3 regions of the Streptomyces sp. NPDC046727 genome follow, and region 3 is predicted to be linked to each of the others. Evidence: riboswitches for the same ligand, from Rfam matches in the RefSeq annotation. Region 3 holds a riboswitch; each other region holds the start of a gene.
The links. Region 3 has a riboswitch for S-adenosylmethionine ahead of ABZ937_RS31810 (aminotransferase class V-fold PLP-dependent enzyme). Riboswitches for the same ligand answer to the same signal wherever they lie in the genome.
Positions count from the first base shown of each region.

Region 1: it holds a riboswitch for S-adenosylmethionine, as region 3 does, so the genes downstream of both, thrC (threonine synthase) here and ABZ937_RS31810 (aminotransferase class V-fold PLP-dependent enzyme) in region 3, are expected to answer to the same signal.
Region 2: it holds a riboswitch for S-adenosylmethionine, as region 3 does, so the genes downstream of both, ABZ937_RS34785 (amino acid ABC transporter permease) here and ABZ937_RS31810 (aminotransferase class V-fold PLP-dependent enzyme) in region 3, are expected to answer to the same signal.

Region 1 covers NZ_JBEYYR010000007.1:167,457-172,236, forward strand. Annotated here, with positions in the region: gene groL (chaperonin GroEL) at 1-124, opposite strand, end outside; gene ABZ937_RS11255 (cold-shock protein) at 424-627, opposite strand; gene ABZ937_RS11260 (MoaD/ThiS family protein) at 1,068-1,343, opposite strand; gene thrC (threonine synthase) at 1,340-2,623, opposite strand; SAM riboswitch class I at 2,641-2,797, opposite strand; gene ABZ937_RS11270 (glucosyl-3-phosphoglycerate synthase) at 2,953-3,897, shown strand; gene ABZ937_RS11275 (trehalose-6-phosphate synthase) at 3,972-4,780, shown strand, end outside.
Region 2 covers NZ_JBEYYR010000039.1:46,912-51,691, forward strand. Annotated here, with positions in the region: gene ABZ937_RS34780 (ABC transporter substrate-binding protein) at 1-990, opposite strand, end outside; gene ABZ937_RS34785 (amino acid ABC transporter permease) at 1,089-2,039, opposite strand; SAM riboswitch class IV at 2,391-2,501, opposite strand; gene ABZ937_RS34790 (glutathione S-transferase C-terminal domain-containing protein) at 2,579-3,466, opposite strand; gene ABZ937_RS34795 (putative leader peptide) at 3,546-3,668, opposite strand; gene ABZ937_RS34800 (FAD-binding oxidoreductase) at 3,797-4,780, shown strand, end outside.
Region 3 covers NZ_JBEYYR010000033.1:5,677-10,456, forward strand. Annotated here, with positions in the region: gene ABZ937_RS31800 (cytochrome bc complex cytochrome b subunit) at 1-1,431, shown strand, start outside; gene trpD (anthranilate phosphoribosyltransferase) at 1,553-2,617, shown strand; SAM riboswitch class IV at 2,692-2,808, shown strand; gene ABZ937_RS31810 (aminotransferase class V-fold PLP-dependent enzyme) at 2,937-4,298, shown strand; gene ABZ937_RS31815 (PQQ-binding-like beta-propeller repeat protein) at 4,432-4,780, shown strand, end outside.

The DNA of each region.
Region 1 (4,780 bases), on a different contig from region 3:
TCTTCTCGAGGACGACGTTGCGACCCTTGGGGCCGAGCGTCACCTTGACGGCGTCCGCGAGCTGGTTCATGCCGCGCTCGAGGCCGCGCCGCGCCTCCTCGTCGAACGCGATGATCTTGGCCATGTGAAGTGGTCCCTCCAGGACTGGGGGTGATTCCTTCGGACCGCGCCCGCGCCCGCGACGGACGGCTCGCGGACCCCGTGGTTCCTTGCCCCACTTGGCCTGCGGGCCTCACCGACCCGGTCCTTCGCTGTCACTCTCACCTTCAGAGTGCTAACGCCAATGATTAGCACTCGGCATGCTCGAGTGCAAGCGCCCCGACGGGTGTGGAGCGCCCGTCAGCCGCCCGCGAACACCGGAACCCGGACACGGCGAAGGGCCCGCACCCTCTGCGAGGTGCGGGCCCTTCGTACAAGAAACGTTCAGGCGGTGACGCGAACCATGTCGGCCTGCGGGCCCTTCTGGCCCTGCGAGATCTCGAACTCGACCCGCTGGCCCTCTTCCAGGGTGCGGTAGCCGTCCATCTGAATCGCGCTGTAGTGGACGAAGACGTCCGCACCACCGTCGACCGCGATGAAGCCGTACCCCTTCTCCGCGTTGAACCACTTGACGGTGCCCTGAGCCATGCCTAACTCCCCTATTACTGGCCCTTGCACAGATCCACACTTCGCGGACCCGGGTCAGACCTCACCCCCCATTGATCGGGGGCGTGCGCCGGAACGCGTCGACCGCGGCTGAATGTATCTGTCCAACTGCCGTCTGCAACAGGTCAATCGGACGAGAATTCTGGACGCAAGAGGTCCGGAAAGTGGTGAGGATTCACCCGACTTCAGGGCAAGTCGGGCCCCATAAAGGCCACAAAAGCCGCAAAGAACCCGCACACTTTGGCTACTTCTTGTCGGGCGTGCGGCATGAATGCAGGGCCCACGACCCGAGAGCCGCGACCGTGTTCCCCAACTCTACCGCGCTCAATCACGCAGAATTGCCCCCTCCGCTTCTCTCACGGAGGGGGCAATCGGTTGAACAATCGGTAACCGAAGTTACCGACGGTAATGAAGGGGCCGGATCAGCCGCCGGCGACCGCCGGGATGATCGAGACGCCGGCGCCGTCCGGGGTCGCCGTCTCAAGGCCCTGCTCGAAGCGCACGTCGTCGTCGTTCACGTACACGTTGACGAACCGGCGCAGCTTGCCCTGGTCGTCCAGGACGCGGGCGGCGATCCCGGTGTGGTTCTTCTCCAGGTCGGCGATGACCTCGCCGAGGGTCGCGCCGGCGGCGGTGACCTCGGCCTGCCCGCCGGTGTAGGTGCGCAGGATGGTGGGGATGCGAACGGTCACGCTCATGCGAGGCCAGCCTCTCGGAAGGAGTCCAGGGTCGGGCGGATGGTGGCGGTGAGGCCGGTCCCGGCCACCGCGTCGAGGGTCTTCAGGCCGTCTCCGGTGTTGAGGACGACCGTGGTCAGCGACGGGTCGAGCACGCCGTTCTCGATCAGCTTGCGCGTCACGCCGACCGTCACACCGCCCGCCGTCTCGGCGAAGATGCCCTCGGTGCGCGCGAGCAGCTTGATGGCGTCCACGACCTCCTCGTCCGTCACGTCCTCCACGGCACCGCCGGTGCGGCGCGCGATGTCCAGGACGTACGGCCCGTCGGCCGGGTTGCCGATGGCCAGGGACTTGGCGATGGTGTTCGGCTTCTGCGGGCGGACCACGTCGTGCCCGGCCTTGAAGGCGGTGGACACCGGGGAGCAGCCCTCGGCCTGCGCACCGAAGATCTTGTACGGCTTGTCCTCGACCAGACCGAGCTTGATCAGCTCCTGCAGACCCTTGTCGATCTTGGTGAGCTGGGAGCCGGAGGCGATCGGGATGACGATCTGGTCGGGCAGCCGCCAGCCGAGCTGCTCGCAGATCTCGTACGCCAGGGTCTTGGAGCCCTCCGCGTAGTACGGCCGGAGGTTGACGTTGACGAAGCCCCAGCCCTCGCCGGCCGGGTCGCCGATCAGCTCGGAGCAGAAGCGGTTCACGTCGTCGTAGTTGCCCTCGATGCCGACGAGTTCGCCGCCGTAGACCGCGGCCATGACGACCTTGCCCTGCTCCAGGTCGTGCGGGATGAACACGCAGGAGCGGAAGCCGGCGCGGGCGGCGGCGGCGCCGACGGCGCCGGCCAGGTTGCCGGTGGAGGAGCAGGAGAGCGTGGTGAAGCCGAAGGCGCGCGCGGCCTCCAGCGCCTGGGCGACCACGCGGTCCTTGAAGGAGTGCGTCGGGTTGCCGGAGTCGTCCTTCACGTACAAACCGCCGGTCACGCCCAGTTCGCGCGCCAGGTTGTCGGCCTTGACGAGCTTGGTCCAGCCCGGGTTGATGTTGGGCTTGCCGGCGACGTCCGCCGGGACCGGCAGCAGTGGCGCGTACCGCCAGATGTTCGCGGGGCCGGCCTCGATGCGGCGGCGCAGTTCCTCGGTGTCGTAGGCGGAGAAGTCGTAGGCGATCTCCAGCGGGCCGAAGCACTCCTCGCAGGCGAAGAGCGGGCCGAGCGGTACCCGGTGACCGCACTCGCGACAGCTCAGAGCGGCGGCGGGACCGAGATCGACGGTGGAGTCAGTGGTGGTTGCAACTGTCTGCACAGCCATGGAGGCGAGGCCCTTTCTCCTCATCTTCCTCACGACGCACTTCGCCGTGAGACGGATTTGGCACCTTCCCTAGCCGGGAGCCTCGCGGAGACGATCAGGACTGATCTACGAGTGCCGACTGGAGGGTTGCCGGGGCTTCATCGGGCCGTGTCCCTCTGCCCCTCTGGATGAGCGGTATTCGGTTGTGGACGCGCGCGACCCCCGACATGCGATGGTCATCGGCGTTGTTCAAGACTGTAACCGAAGGCCAGGACAGTTGAGATAGTCGTCCGAACCGCGAGATGGGTCACACGGTGACGTGTGGTCGTGACAGTGAGGAGCCGCAGACCGTGCTGCAAGAAGTCGAGCGCTGGCTGAGCACCCGCTCCTGGTCCGTGGCCGATCGCCCGCTGCACCAGGTCGTGGCCGCCAAGCAGCGCACCGGCCGGACGATCAGCGTCGTCCTGCCCGCGCTCAACGAGGAGGAGACGGTCGGCGACATCGTGGCGGTCATCCGGCACGACCTCGTGGAGCAGGTCCCGCTCGTCGACGAGATCGTGGTCGTGGACTCCGGCTCCACCGACCGCACCTCCGAGGTCGCCGCGCGCGCGGGCGCCCGGGTCGTCCACCGTGACGACATCCTGCCCCGCATCCCGGCCGTCCCCGGCAAGGGTGAAGTCCTGTGGCGTTCGCTGCTGGTCACCGGCGGGGACATCCTCTGCTTCGTCGACGCGGACCTGAAGGAGTTCTCCTCCGACTTCGTCACCGGGATCGTCGGCCCGCTGCTCACCGAGCCGGACGTCGACCTGGTCAAGGCCATGTACGACCGCCCCCTCGCCGGCGCTGCCGGGCAGGGCGGCCGGGTCACCGAGCTGATGGCGCGCCCGCTGCTGAACATGCACTGGCCGCAGCTGGCCGGGTTCGTGCAACCGCTGGGCGGCGAGTACGCGGCCCGCCGCTCCCTGCTGGAGCAGCTGCCGTTCCCCGTCGGCTACGGCGTGGAGCTGGGCATGCTGGTGGACGCGCTGCACCTGGTCGGCCTGGACGCGCTGGCCCAGGTCGACGTGGGCGTGCGCAGGCACCGGCACCAGGACGGGCAGGCCCTCGGCCGGATGGCCGCCGCCATCTACCGCACGGCCCAGCTCCGGCTGGCCCGCGGCCATCTGATCCGGCCCGCGCTGACCCAGTTCGAGCGGGGCGAGGACGGTTTCGAGCCGCGCACCTACTCGGTGGACACCGAGGAGCGCCCGCCCATGGTGGAGATCGCGGAGTACGCCGACCGGAAGGTGGCGTGAACCGGCCGTATACGGTCCCCTCCTGCGGCGGACCGTACGTTTGAGCGTTTCCGGGCCGGGCTAGGTTGAGGACCATGGCTTCCACGCAGGGTGCTGCCGAGAAGGCTCAGGTGCTGGTCGCGTCCAACCGCGGCCCGGTTTCGTATCAGGTGGGCGAGGACGGCGCGCTGACCGCCAGGCGGGGCGGCGGCGGGCTGGTCTCGGGACTGTCCGCCATCGGGTCGGACGCGGGCTCGGTGTGGGTGTGCGCCGCGCTGGGCGACGGCGACCGGGCGGCGGTCCGGCGGGCGGACGGCGGGCTGCTGCCGGCCGAGGAGACCGGCGGGCAGCGGGTGCGGATGCTCGACATCGACGCGTCCGTGCACGCCGAGGCGTACAACGGCATCGCGAACTCGGTGCTCTGGTTCGTCCACCACATGCTGTACCAGACCCCGTTGGAGCCCGTCTTCGACCGGGAGTTCCGGCGGCAGTGGGCGTCGTACGAGGCGTACAACCGCGCCTTCGCCGAGGCGCTGGCCCAGGAGGCGGCCGAGGGCGCGGCGGTGCTGATCCAGGACTACCACCTGGCGCTGGCCCCCCGGATGCTCCGGCAGCTCCGTCCCGACCTGCGCATCGGCCACTTCTCGCACACCCCGTGGGCCCCGCCGGACTACTTCCGTCTGCTGCCCGACGACATCGCGGCCGAGCTGCTCGGCGGCATCCTGGGCGCGGACCGGGCGGCGTTCCTCACCCGGCGGTGGGCGGACGCGTTCGTCGACTGCTGTCACGCGGTGCTCGGGCCCGGCATCCCGTCCGGCACCCGGATCGGGGTGCACGGGCTGGGCGCGGACGCGGACTTCCTGCGCGAGCGGGCGCACAAGCCGGACGTGGACACGTGGATGGC
Region 2 (4,780 bases), on a different contig from region 3:
GTTGACCTCCGACTTCGCCACGGACTCGTTGGAGAGGTTGTAGGCCGCCAGCCACTTGCCGTACTGCCCGTGCTCGATCAGGTAGTTGAGGGCGTCGGCGAGCGGCTCGGCGAGCCCGCTGTCCTTCTTGGCGGTGGCGGCGATGAGGCCCTGGAGCGTCTCGCCGGCGCCGGAGAAGGTGCCCGCGTTGCGGGTCGGGTTCGGCGTGTTCGCGGTCTGCCGGGCGCGGTAGGCGACGGCGGGGTTGGGGCCGAAGTAGGCGTCGACCTTGCCGCTGCTCAGCGCCAGGTTGATGGCGTTCTGGTCCGGGAAGTACTTGACGGTGAGCTTCTTGCCCTCCTTGGCCAGCTTGGCCTTCCACTCCAGGAGGATCTTCTCCTGGTTGGTGCCGGAGCCCACGGTGACCGTCTTGCCGGCGAGGTTCTCGTAGTCGCCGTCGAAGTTCCAGGTGCTCTTCTTCGGCACCTCGAAGGCCAGGTTGTCCTTGCGGTAGGACGCGAACTCGTACTTCTTCTTGCGTTCCTCGGTGTCGGTGACGTTGGAGAAGGCCACGTCGACCTTGCCGCTGTCGATGCCGACGAAGAGGTTCTCCCAGGTCGAGTTCCTGATCTCGGGCTTGAGGCCGAGCACCGCGGCGACGAGCCGGCCGAGGTCGGGCTCGGAGCCGGTGAGGGTCTTCTGGTCGCTGCCGACGAAGTTCAGCGGCGCGGATCCCGAGGGCAGCGCCCCGACGCCGATGACGAGCTTGCCGCTCCTGCGGACGGAGGCGGGCAGTTCGGCGCTGATCGACTTCACTTCGGAGACCTTCAGCTCGGTCTCCTTGGCGGCTCCGTTGGAGAGCTGCCCCACGGTCACCGTGCCGGCCGGTGCCGTGGTGGTGGCGGCGTCGCTGTCTCCGCCGCAGGCGGCGAGCCCGCCGGCGAGGGAGAGGGTCACGGTCGCCGCGGTGAGGCCGCGTGTCAGGCTGCGTCGGGAGAACTGGCTGGGCATGGCTGTCCTTGTCGTTCGGAAGGTGCGGAAGGTGCGGGAGGTGCGGGAGGTGTGGGAGGTGTGGGAGGTGTGGTGCGGGTGAGTGAACAGGTGGAAAGTCAGCGGAACTTGGCGTTCCGGGCCCTCTGCCACGGTGTAGGCGGCAGGGTGCGCGTGGCGCCGCGGGCGTAGTACCGCTCGACGTAGAACTGGACGACGGAGACGGCGCTGGTCAGGATCAGGTACCAGACGGTGGCGACCATGAGCAGCGGTACGACGTCGCCGGGGTAGGTGTTGCCCATCGACTGCACCGCGCCGAACAGGTCGAGCAGGGACACGTAGAACACCAGGGACGTGCTCTTGACCAGGCCGATCAGCTGGTTGACGTAGTTCGGGGTGATGGACCTGAGGGCCTGCGGGAACACGATCCGGCGGAACTGGCGGCCCCGGGGCAGGCCGAGCGCGGCGGCGGCCTCGTGCTGCCCCTGGTCGACGGAGAGGATCCCGCCGCGGACCACCTCGGCCGCGTACGCCGCCTCGTTGAGGCTGAGGCCGATGACGGCGATCGTCATGTCGGTGGCCAGCTTCGACTCGTCGAAGGTGACGAAGGCCGGGCCGAACGGCACCCCGAGACTCAGGGTCTTGTACAGGGCACTGAAGTTGTACAGGAAGATCAGCACCACGATCAGCGGTACGGAGCGGAACAGCCAGGTGTACGTCCAGCTGACCGCGCGCAGCACCGGGCTCCCGGAGAGCCGGCCGAGCGCCAGCAGGATGCCGCCGAGGAGCCCCAGCACGGCGCTGAACGCGGCGACTTCGAGGGTGACGAGGAGGCCGTCGAGGACGGTCGGGCGCAGGAACCAGTAGCGGAAGCGGTCCCACTGGTAGAAGGGGTTCGTGACCAGTCCGTGCAGGATCTGCGCGACGAGCACGAGGACGACGGCGGTGACGATCCACCGGCCGGGCCGGCGCAGCGGCCGGACCCGCTGGACCACTACGGGTTCTGACGGGGTGTCGGTGGCGGTCGGCGCCTCGGCGAGGGAGACGGCGGCGCCAGGGGGTTCACTCATGAGGGGCTCCGGCGGATTCGACACCTCGGGGCCGCGGACGGGCGGGCGGGCCACGACGGCACGGGGGCACGAGGTGGCGCACGGGCACGCGCGGAACCGGGGGCTGGGCGGACAACGGCACACCGGACGGACGGTGTGCGGCGGGAACGCGGGGGCTGGGGGAAGAGGTCAGCCCCGACAGCGGGCGGAGCCCGGTGCGGTACACAGTGCGCTGTTCACGCGGAGCAGATCGACGGCGCGGTCGGCGACGAGGAGACCGGCGTACGACCGTACGCAGCCCTGGGGGCGGCTCGCGGCCGTCCTGGGAGCTGCGTACATGGCGTCACCTGTCAGGTTTTCCGGCCCCGGAGGGCCTCGCGCTTACCGAATATGTCGTCCGGTCCGGTCGTCACCTGGGGCACCCCACCGCGCTGCGAGGGTTGCCGGTCAGCGAGCCAGGGCTTGGCGCTGACGCTCATGACCGTTCTGAGCCGTAAGTAAGGCAGTTGACCGTTCGAATGTCAACGGCTGTCCGCCCAGTGGACGTCGATGGCCCGCTCTCACCTGCGAGAAGCGTCCGGTGTCTCCGTCGCGTGGGCGGCCCAGTCCAGGATCTGGACGGCGGCTCCGGCGGCCTCGAGTCCCTGGCAGCGGCCGTGGTGCCGGCGGGCGATGCCGTCGAGGTCGAGCCGGCGGCCGAAGGCGGGGTGGGCGGCCAGCCGGCGGGCGTAGGCCCACAGGGCGCGGTGGCCGGCGATGCGGTGCACGGCGGAGGCGTCGAGATGGCAGCGGTGGACGGTGTCGAGCTGCACCAGGGAGACCCACAGCTCGATGTCGGCGGCGGTGAGCCGGTCGTCGACGAGGTACTCCTCGCCGCTCAGCCGCCGATCGAGACGGTCCAGGGCGTCCAGCAGCGCGTCGAGGGCGGCGGCCCGCTCGGCGGGGTCGGCGCCGGCCCGCCCGGCGCGCTGCGCGGCCTCCTCGATGTCCTCGGCGCACATCCGCTCGACGGCCTCGATCACGGACTCCTGGCCGGTGGGGTACAGGCAGGGCCGGCCGTCGTGCCGGAACCGGTCCAGGTCGCGCAGGATGTCGGGCGCGTGGGTGCTGACGATGCGTCCGGACCAGTCGTCGCTGAGGACGGGCGCGAGCGCCGGGCCGGTGTAGTGGTGGGCGCTCGCCTCGTACAGCGGGCGCAGCGCCGCGTGGCCGCCGCCGGGGCAGTCCGGGACTGCGGGCAGCAGGGTGACGGGACAGCTGGTGTCCAGGCCGAGCAGGCTGTGGCCGATGGCGAGGCGCAGTCCCTCGGGACAGGCGGTGGACAGGTGGAGCCGGTAGCGGTGCGGCACGGCGTAGTGGCCGCCGCTGCGCGCGTCCCGGCCGATCCGGCCCCGGAAGACGGGGGTGGCGCGGCGGGACGGGACGGCGGCGAGCGGAGTGATGGACATGCGTCTCCCCGGGGCGTGGGTGTGCGGAAGGGCGTACCGGCGTGCGGGTGGCCGGTCGGTGGGGGCGAGGGGGCCCGGCTCAGCGGTGGTGGCTGATCGCGCTGCAGACGCGCTGCAGGTCGATGTGGCGCCGCGAGGTGAGCAGGGGTGCGCCGGGCGACGTCCGGTCCGTGCGGCCGGTGCCCGTTTCGAGGCGCGCCATGATTCCCTACCAGATCACTAGGATTCTCTCCCTGGAGTGTCGGCCGGGCTCCGTACGACGTCAAGGGGGCGTCCACGCCTGGGAATCGGGGTCTCCTCAGCGAGAGCAACATGTGACATAGTACTGGTGTGACGAAGCGACTGACCTGCGATGTCGTGGTCGTCGGGGCCGGGATGGTGGGCGCGGCGTGTGCGCTGTACGCGGCACGCGCCGGCCTCGACGTGCGGGTGGTGGACCGGGGTCCGGTGGCCGGCGGCACCACCGGCGCGGGCGAGGGCAACCTGCTCGTCTCCGACAAGGAACCGGGCCCGGAGCTCGAACTCGCCCTGCTGTCGGCCCGGTTGTGGGCCGAACTGGCCGAGGACCTGGGCACCGCGATCGAGTACGAGCCCAAGGGCGGCCTCGTGGTCGCCTCGACGCCCGGCACCCTGGCCGCGCTGCGGGACTTCGCCGCGGCCCAGCGCACCGCCGGCGTCACGGCCGTACCGGTCGACGGGGACCGACTCCCCGAGCTGGAACCCCACTTGGCGCCCGGCATGGCGGGCGGGGTGCACTATCCGCAGGACGCCCAGGTCATGCCCGCGCTCGCCGCCGCCCACCTGCTCCGCGCCTCCGGTGCCGCCGTGCACACCGGCCGGACCGTGACCGGGGTGCTGCGCACGGCGGACGGCACGGTGCACGGCGTCCGCACCGACCGGGGCGACATCCACGCGCCGGCGGTGGTGAACGCGGCCGGCACCTGGGGCGGCGACCTCGCGGCGCTCGCCGGCGTACGGCTGCCGGTCCTCCCCCGGCGCGGCTTCGTGCTGGTCACCGAGCCGCTGCCACGGATGGTCCGGCACAAGGTGTACGCCGCGGACTACGTGGCCGACGTGGCGAGCGACTCGGCCGCCCTGCGGACCTCGCCGGTCGTGGAGGGCACGGCCGCGGGACCGGTGCTGATCGGCGCCACCCGGGAACGGGTGGGCTTCGACCGTACGCTGTCGCTGCCCGCGGTACGGGCGCTCGCCGTCGGGGCGATCGGGCTGTTCCCGTTCCTGGAGCGGGTCCGGGCGCTGCGGACGTACGCGGGCTTCCGGCCGTACCTGCCCGACCACCTGCCGGCGATCGGC
Region 3 (4,780 bases):
ACGCTGTTCTTCCACCCGTCGATGAACGAGGTGGAGTACCACGGCAGCTACGTCCCGCTCCAGGGACAGCTGATGTCCGAGGCGTTCAACTCGACCCTGCACATCTCCTTCGACGTGCGCGGTGGTCTGCTCATCCGGCAGATCCACCACTGGGCCGCGCTGATCTTCCTCGCCGGCATGTTCGTGCACATGATGCGCGTGTTCTTCACCGGCGCGTTCCGCAAGCCGCGTGAGATCAACTGGCTGTTCGGCTTCCTGCTGTTCGTCCTCGGCATGTTCACCGGCTTCACCGGTTACTCGCTGCCGGACGACCTGCTCTCCGGCACCGGCGTCCGCTTCACCGAGGGCGCGATCCTGTCCATGCCGATCGTCGGCACGTACATCTCGATGTTCCTCTTCGGCGGCGAGTTCCCCGGCCACGACTTCGTCGCCCGGTTCTACTCGATCCACATCCTGCTGCTGCCGGGCATCATGCTCGGCCTGATGGTGGCGCACCTGATCCTGGTCTTCTACCACAAGCACACGCAGTTCGCGGGCCCCGGGAAGACCGAGAAGAACGTCGTCGGCATGCCGCTGCTGCCGGTCTACATGGCCAAGGCCGGAGGCTTCTTCTTCCTGGTCTTCGGTGTCATCGCGGCCATCGCCGCGGTCGCGCAGATCAACCCGATCTGGGCCATGGGTCCCTACCGTCCGGACCAGGTGTCCACCGGCGCCCAGCCCGACTGGTACATGGGCTTCGCCGAGGGTCTGGTCCGCTACATGCCGGGCTGGGAGATCAACTTCTGGGGTCACACGCTCGTCCTGGGCGTGTTCATCCCGCTGGTGCTCTTCGGTCTGGTCCTGGCGGCGATCGCGGTCTACCCGTTCATCGAGTCCTGGGTCACCGGCGACAAGAGCGAGCACCACATCCTGGACCGCCCGCGCAACGCCCCGACCCGTACCGCGTTCGGTGTCGCCTGGGTGACGGTCTACATGGTCGGCCTGGTGGGCGGTGGCAACGACCTCTTCGCCACCCACTTCGACCTGTCGATCAACTCCGTCACCTGGTTCGTCCGGATCGCGTTCTTCGCCGGCCCGGTCATCGCGTTCATCGTCACCAAGCGGATCTGCCTGGGTCTGCAGCGGCGTGACCGCGACAAGGTGCTGCACGGTCGCGAGACCGGCATCATCAAGCGCCTGCCGCACGGTGAGTTCATCGAGGTGCACGAGCCGCTCAGCCAGGAGCAGCTGCACACCCTCACCGCGCACCACCAGTACGAGCCGGCCGAGATCGGCCCGACGGTCGACGAGAACGGTGTCGAGCGCAAGGTGCCCGTGTCCCAGAAGCTGCGCGCCAAGCTCAGCAACGCCTACTACGGCGAGGACAACCAGATCCCCAAGCCCACCGTCGAGGAGTACAAGGAGATCACGAGCGGCCACGGCCACCACTGATCCCCGCGTCGCCACGCCACGCTGAAGGGCCCCGTCCGGGTTACGGACGGGGCCCTTCGCCGTGCCTCGGGGTGGATAGGGTGGGGTACGACATGGCAGGAATCTGTTCAAGGAGCGGCTGATGAGCGCTGTGACCCCCGCTGGAGGCGACACCGCGGCGGGCCGCTCCTGGCCCGCCCTGCTGAACGGTCTGCTGGACGGCCGGGACCTGTCCGCCGACGACACCGCCTGGGCGATGGACCTGATCATGCGTGGCGAGGCGACCGACGCGCAGATCGCCGCGTTCATGGTGGCGCTGCGGGCCAAGGGCGAGACGGTCCAGGAGATCACCGGACTCGTCCGGACGATGTACGAGCACGCGAACGTGATCGAGGTGCCCGGCCCGGCCGTCGACATCGTCGGCACCGGCGGCGACGGCGCCAAGACGGTGAACATCTCCACCATGTCCTCGATCGTCGTCGCGGGCACCGGCGCGAAGGTCGTCAAGCACGGCAACCGCGCCGCCTCCTCCTCCTCAGGCTCCTCCGACGTCCTGGAGAAGCTCGGGATCAACCTGAACCTGACCCCGCGGCGGGTCGCCGAGGTCGCCGAGGAAGCCGGCATCACCATCTGCTTCGCGGTCCGGTTCCACCCGTCGCTGCGTCATGTCGCCCCGGCCCGCGCCCAGTTGGGCATCCGGACCACCTTCAACGTGCTCGGCCCGCTGACCAACCCGGCCAAGGTGCGCGCCCAGGCGGTCGGGGTCGCCGACCCGCGCATGGCGCCCATCGTGGCCGGCGTCCTCGCCGAGCGCGGCAACTCCGCCCTGGTCTTCCGGGGCGACGACGGCCTGGACGAGCTGACCGTCACCGCCACCTCCCGGGTGTGGGTGGTCCGCGACGGCAAGGTCACGGAGGAGACCTTCGACCCGCGGGAGGTCGGCATCGAGCTGGTCCCCGTGGACGCCCTGCGCGGCGCCGACGCCTCCTACAACGCGGAGGTCGCCCGCCGGCTGCTGGACGGCGAGACGGGGGCCGTACGGGACGCCGTCCTGCTGAACTCCGCGGCCGCCCTGGTGGCCCTCCGGCCGACGGACGCGCCGCTGGCCGAGCAGATCCGCGCGGGCATGGCGAAGGCGGCCGAGTCGATCGACTCGGGCGCGGCCAGGCGCACGCTGGACCGCTGGGTGGCCGTCAGCAACGCCTGACCCCACCGGGAGTCGTCCCGCGATCCGGACACCGGTTGCGGGACGACGATCATTTCGCGTACGTTCCTGTACCAGGTCATGAGTGACAGTCATGAGGCCCCGGCCGACTGTCCGGCAACCCTCCGTCCGTGGCGGGGTGCCCCGGGTGAAGACCAGGCCGTGCACAGCAAGGTGTACGGCAAGCGCGGATCCCTCACGAACCCAGGGATCCTGGTCGTCGAGGAGTCTCCCGTGAGCAAGCGAATGCGTTAGGGCCGCAGAGCCCCGCCTCCGCACACCCTTTCTCTCTTCCTCTTCTTCCTCTCACGGGAGTTCCGCCATGTCTGTCTTCACCGCTGCCTCCGACCAGTCCGTTTGCACCCCTCTGCCCGTTCTGGGACGAGATGTCACCGTCCCGCTGGTCACCGGCGGCGAAGTCGCCTACGCCGCCCTCGACTACGCGGCCAGCGCCCCCGCCCTCCAGCGCGTCTGGGACGACGTCGCCGCGTACGCCCCGTACTACGGCAGCGTCCACCGCGGTGCCGGCTACCTCTCCCAGCTCTCCACGGACCTGTTCGAGAACGCCCGCAAGACGGTCGCCGAGTTCCTCGGCTGCCGGGCCACCGATCAGGTGATCTTCACCCGCTCCACGACGGACTCCCTCAACCTCCTCGCCCGGGTGATCCCGGCCGGCTGCCAGGTCTTCGTCTTCGAGACCGAGCACCACGCCTCCCTGCTGCCCTGGCAGGACGCGCGGGTCACCTACCTCGACGCCCCGCGCACCCCGGCCCAGGCCGTCGAGACCCTGGAGCGCGCCCTGGCCGCCCGTGACCCCTACGGCCCGGCCCTGGTCTGCGTCACCGGCGCGTCCAACGTCACGGGCGAGCTGTGGCCGGTGCGGGAGCTGGCCGCCGCCGCGCACGCCCACGGCGCCCGGATCGTCCTGGACGCCGCCCAGCTGGCCCCGCACCACCCCGTGGACATCCGTGACCTGGACGTCGACTGGGTCGCCCTGTCCGGCCACAAGCTGTACGCCCCTTTCGGCTCGGGTGTCCTCGCGGGCCGCGCCGACTGGCTGCGGGCGGCCGAGCCGTACCTCGCGGGAGGCGGCGCCAGCCGCAGGGTGACCCGGCGCGAGGACGGGGGAGTGGCCGTCGAGTGGCACGAGACCGCCGCCCGCCACGAGGCCGGCTCCCCGAACGTCATCGGCGCCTACGCCGTCGCCTCCGCCTGCAAGGCCCTCACCGAGGCCGGCTGGGACACCCTGGTCGCCCGCGAACAGCACCTGATCGCCAAGGTCCGCGAGGGACTCGCCGAGGTCCCGGAGGTGAAGATCCTCTCCCTCTTCGGCGACGACGCCCCGCGCGTCGGCGTCCTCTCCTTCGTCGTCGAGGGCTGGAACAGCTCCCACTTCGCCGCCGCCCTCTCCGCCGAGTACGGCATCGGCGTCCGCGACGGCCTCTTCTGCGCCCACCCCCTGGTCCGCACCCTGCTCGGCTCCGACCCGCAGACCCAGGGCGAGTGCGGCGCCCCCGAGGCGGCCCCCGGCGAGAAGTCCCTCAACGCCATCCGCGTCAGCTTCGGCGCGGGCACCCCCGACGAACACGTCGAGCGCTTCGTCGACGCGGTGAAGGAACTGGTGACGCAGGGCGCGAAGTGGCAGTACCGCACGGAGGAGGGCCGCTGCGTCCCGGCGGTGTGAGAGCGCCCCGAAGGGGCGCGGGGAACTGCGCGAGCAGCCACAACGCACCCGCAGTCGCCGTACCTCCGGACGCGGCAGACGAGACGGCGCATATAACCTCCCTCTGACACCACATCGGACAGGGGGACCCGGAGTGCAGCCGTTGCGCGCAGTCGACCCGCGCCACATCGGCCCGTACACCACCACGCACAGACTCGGCGCGGGCGGCATGGGCGAGGTCTACCTCGCCCGGTCCCGCACGGGACTGGCAGTCGCGGTGAAGGTGGTCCGGAGCGAGCACGCCGAGGACCGCACCTTCCGTGCCCGGTTCCGCCACGAGGTCCGCGCCGCGCAGACCGTCGGCGGCGTGGGCACGTACACCGCCCGGGTCGTGGACGCGGACACCGAGGCCGAACGGCCGTGGATGGCGACGGAGTTCGTGGCCGGCCCGAATCTGCGGGACGCGGTCCTGGACCACGGCGCGCTGCCGGAGCCGGCGGTCC